Regions from separate parts of the Stenotrophomonas sp. 14P6.2.3 genome, predicted to be linked through region 2. Evidence: riboswitches for the same ligand, from Rfam matches in the RefSeq annotation. Region 2 holds a riboswitch; the other holds the start of a gene.
The links. A riboswitch is a leader RNA that binds a small molecule or an ion and turns the genes downstream of it on or off. The one in region 2 is predicted to bind thiamine pyrophosphate.

Region 1: linked by a shared signal. The riboswitch ahead of AC27VL_RS13355 (TonB-dependent siderophore receptor) and the one ahead of thiC (phosphomethylpyrimidine synthase ThiC) in region 2 are both predicted to bind thiamine pyrophosphate.

The regions. Positions count from the first base shown of each region.
Region 1 is NZ_JBYOLA010000015.1:62,213-64,606, forward strand. Features, by position in the region: gene AC27VL_RS13355 (TonB-dependent siderophore receptor) at 1-1,388, opposite strand, end outside; TPP riboswitch at 1,459-1,554, opposite strand; gene AC27VL_RS13360 (phosphotransferase enzyme family protein) at 1,710-2,394, opposite strand, start outside.
Region 2 is NZ_JBYOLA010000012.1:70,789-73,182, reverse strand. Features, by position in the region: gene thiC (phosphomethylpyrimidine synthase ThiC) at 1-1,258, opposite strand, end outside; TPP riboswitch at 1,352-1,453, opposite strand; gene AC27VL_RS11550 (BCCT family transporter) at 1,701-2,394, shown strand, end outside.

The DNA of each region.
Region 1 (2,394 bases), on a different contig from region 2:
TCGTCCAGGCGCACGAAGCGGCCGCCGGCCAGCCACTGCCAGTCATCGCCAAAGCTCATCCGGTCCAGCGCGAAGAACGCGGTCTGGCGGCTGTCCAGGCGCCGTGCCGATGCACCCGGCATCTTCGGTGAGGGCTCGAACACCGGCACCTGCGCATCGTGGATGTTGCTGGTGCCGACGTACTCGTTGACGCTCGGGCGCTTGTCGACGGTGCGGCGGAAGTAGTCGGCGCCGATGCTCAGCTGGTGGCCGACGCTGCCGGTGTCGAAGCTGCCGCGCAGTTCGGCACGCGCCTGCTGGTTGCGGCGGGTGTCATCCGGGCTGCGGTAGTCGTAGATGTCGTAGTCGCCGTTGGGGGCGAAATAGTTGCCCGGCACGCTGCCGTCTGCGCACCCTGCGGTGTAGTAGCAGCCGTAGGCGAAAGCGACGTTGTCATCGATCACCGAGCGGCTGTGGCCGATCGACAGCCGCGACTGCCAGGCGTCGTTGAAGTCGTAGGTGTGCAGGGCGGTGATGTTGGTGCTGGCGATGTCCACCGGCCGCTGCCACGGCTGGTAGCCGAGCAGGCGCTCGCGGTCGACGCCACGCGGCAGGTCGCGCGCGCCCAGCAGCTGGAAGCCGGACACCGAGCGCTGCGAGCTGGTCTGGTAGTTGGCATCCACTTCCAGCTTGCCGTGTTCGCCGATCAGCCAGTCGGTGGCCAGCGAGTAGAAGTTGCGGCGACCGTCGGCATGCTCGACGTAGGAATCGTTGGCATCCCAGGCGGCATTGAAGCGGACGCCGAAGCGCGGGGTCAGCCAGTGGCCGACATCCACGGCGGCATAGCGCGAGCCTTCCGAATCGGTGCCCAGGGTGACCGTGCGTACTTCCGCCGGGCGCTTGCCCACGTAGTTGATGATGCCGCCGGGCGCCATCACGCCAGCCGCGAGGCCGGCTTCGCCCTTCAGGATCTGCACTTCCTGGATGTTCTCCAGCGCCAGGCGCTGTTCGCCGGCGATGGACATGCCGTTGAAGCGGTAGCCGGTGGCCGCGTCCAGCGCGAAGCCACGGATGGCGATGTTCTGGTAGTAGCCCACCGGCGCATAGGCATCGCCCAGCGAGGCATCGTTGCTGGCCAGCTCGGACAGCGAACGGACCTGGCGACGGTCGAGGTAGTCGCGCTCCAGCACGTTCACCGAGGCGGGGGTGTCCTTCCAGGAGCCGCCACCGAAGGCGTTGACGCGCGAGGTGTCGGTGGCCGGCTTGCCGGCCTGCACGCGCACTGCCGCCAGATCGGTGGGCGAGGACGGCGGAACATCAACGGCGTCGGTGCCTGCCTCGCTGGCGTACAGCGGCAGGGCGGCGCAGAGGGCAAGGGCGAGCAGGGTGGGGCGCAGGCAGCGGTTCATTCGATTCGTCTTCAGACAACAAGGGAGACGAAGCGACGGCGCGCAGGTGCACCGACCCATGACGGGGGTGTGGCTGCGGCTCAAAGCTCCCTACGCCGGTGCAAACCGGATCAGGTTCCAAGGGACTCTCTCAGCCTGGTAGATCCAGGCACCCCCGCTTCAGGTGACCATTTCACTACAAATGGTACGGATTTGCGAGCCGCCACCCTTCAGGCGGGGTCAGATCTCTTTCCAGCGGAAAGGCATCTGGCCCCGGCCGAGCGCGTCATCGACGCATGGCGTCGATCTACTGAGTACCCAGCGTGTTGGGTGGCTCGCGGCTTACGCGGCGGCGTGCAGGGCCGCCAGCAGGGCCTGGCCGGGGCCCGTGGCGAACCAGGCCGGATGCCCGAGCATGAACGGTTGCCAGGCGACGTCGGCATTCGCGGTGGAGCGGGTGACGCCCTCGAAGTACTCCACTTCGGACAGAGCGAAGTCGAAATGCACCATCGGCAGCAGGTCGGCCAGCAGGTGCACGCGCTTGGGCGACAGCGGCAGTTCCTGCCGGTAGCCGTCCAGCAGGGCCAGGGCGATATCGATGCGTACCGCGTCGGTGCCGCGCTCCAGCTGCAGCCAGGCCACCGCGTTGCGTTCGATCGCGGTGGCCAGGTCGAACAGCGCGCTGGTTGGTGAGGCCAGGCCGAAATCGAGCACCGTGGCAATCGTGCCGTCGTCGTTCCACAGCAGGTTGGAGACGTGCCAGTCGTTGTGCGCCCACAGCCGTGGTTCGTCCTGCAGGCGCGCGGCCAGGCCATGGTGCCAGGGCAGCACATCGCGGTGCAGCTGTTCTTCCCAGGGAATGCGCGCCAGGTAGCGGGCCAACCCGGGGCGGTTGCCGAGGTCGGCCTTCAGCGCGGCGATCGGGTCATCGGCGCGGATCAGGTCGTCGCGTGCCACCAGCAGATGGGTACTGCGTTGCGGGGCGTGGTAGCTGGCCGCGGCGCGGTGCAGCGTGGCCAGCATGCGG
Region 2 (2,394 bases):
GCACGTCGTGCTTCCAGGCGATCTTCGTCAACTCCCCCAGCGTTTCCAGCTCGCCGAACTGCGCGGCATCGTTGGCATCGGCGATGCAACCCGGACGCAGGCCATCACCGAGCGAGAAGGTCACGTCGTACGCCTTCATGATTTCGCAGATGTCTTCGAAATGCGTGTAGAGGAAGTTTTCCTTGTGGTGGGCCAGGCACCACTTGGCCATGATCGACCCGCCGCGGCTGACGATACCGGTGACCCGCTTGGCGGTGAGTGGCACGTAGCGCAGCAGCACACCGGCATGGATGGTGAAGTAGTCCACGCCCTGCTCGGCCTGCTCGATCAGGGTGTCGCGGAAGATCTCCCAGGTCAGCGCTTCGGCGCGGCCGTCGACCTTCTCCAGCGCCTGGTAGATCGGCACCGTACCGATCGCCACCGGCGAATTGCGGATGATCCACTCGCGCGTTTCGTGGATGTGCTTGCCGGTGGACAGGTCCATCACCGTGTCACCGCCCCAGCGGATCGCCCACACCAGCTTTTCCACTTCCTCGGCAATACCCGAGGACACCGCGCTGTTGCCGATGTTGGCATTGATCTTGGTGAGGAAGTTGCGGCCGATGATCATCGGCTCGCTTTCCGGGTGATTGATGTTGTTGGGCAGCACCGCGCGGCCGCGGGCGATTTCCTCGCGCACGAATTCCGGGGTGATGATGTGCTGGATCGATGCGCCGAAGGATTCACCGGGATGCTGCTGCAGCAGTGCGGCATCACGGATCGCCTCCAGCCGCTGGTTCTCGCGGATGGCGACGAATTCCATTTCCGGGGTGATGATGCCGCGCCGCGCATAGTGCATCTGGGTGACGTTGGCACCGGCCTGCGCGCGACGCGGCAGGCTGCGCGCGGGGAAACGCACCGGGTCCAGCTTGGGATCGTGCTCACGCGCGCGGCCGAACGAAGAGCTGAGGCCATCAAGCTGTTCGGTGTCGTTGCGCTCCTCCACCCAGCCGCGACGCAGTGCCGGCAGACCGGCAGACAAATCGATGCGCACGTCCGGATCGGTGTACGGGCCGGAGGTGTCGTAGACGGTGACCGGTGCGTTCTCTTCGCCACCGAACACGGTGGGCGTGCGGGTCAGCGCGATCTCGCGCATCGGCACCTGCAGGTCCGGCCGCGAGCCGGGCACGTGGATCTTGCGCGAGCCGGGTATGGGCCGGGTCACGGACTCGGAGAGTTGCTGGGCCTGTTGCTGCAGGGCAGAGAGCTGTGCGTTCATCGGGCATCGTCCAGGAAGGTCAGGGACGAAGCGGCGGCGCACTGCCCCCGCGCCCGGACAGCACCAAGGCAGTCCTTGGGCGGGGTCGGGGCACGGCCGCATTGCAAAGCTTCCCTACGCCGGTATGAGCCGGATCAGGTTCCAAGGGACTATCTCAACCGTGGCCACAAGGCCGCGGTACCCCCGCTTCTTGGTGCGCATTAGAACATAGAAACCCCTCGGCCTCCTGGCCGTACACCCACGCCTGGCGTGGATCTACTGCACCCGCGTTAACAGAGCCGTGACGTCGCATTCAGTAACGTGCACGCGCACCGCACCGTTGCAAGCGGTGCTTTCCCTGCCGCCATCGCGGCTCCTGTCCGGTGTGCGCACGCTGTCGCCGGCCCACTCCCCGCAAGCTTTTGCTCGCTCCCCTCAATCCCTTGATCGGAGAAGCTCCTTCATGGTGTTTCGCATTTCCATCGCACTGGTGCTTGCCCTGGTGCTGCTGGCCGGCCTCGCGCCGGGCCCCTTCAATACCGTCGTGCAGGCGGCGCTGGCCGATGTCATCCGCAGCGTCGGTTGGCTGTACCTGCTGGTCGTATTCCTGGCACTGGTATTCCTGATGTACCTGGCGTTCGGCCGCTTCGGCAACCTGCGCATCGGTGGCGAAGACGCCGAGCCCGAGTTTTCGCGCGCCAGCTGGATGTCGATGCTGTTCGCTGCCGGCATGGGCATTGGCCTGGTGTTCTGGGGAGCTGCCGAACCGATCTCGCACTTCACCAAGCCACCGGAAGGCCTGGCACCACAGAGCATGGATGCTGCGCGTGCGTCGATGCGCTATGCGTTCTTCCATTGGGGCCTGCATCCGTGGGCGATCTACGCGCTGATCGGTCTGGCGATGGCCTGGTTCCAGTTCAACCGCAATGGACGCGGACTGGTCAGCGATATGCTGCAGCCGATCATCGGCCGCCACCACCGCGGTTGGATCGGCCGCGTCGTCAACATCGCGGCGGTGGTTGCCACGGCGATCGGCGTGGCGACGACGCTCGGCTTCGGCACCATCCAGATCGCTGCGGGTGTGGAGCGCGTGTTCGGTCTGGAGGCTACGGTGCCGGTGCAGATGACCATCATCGCCATTGCCTTCGTGCTGTACA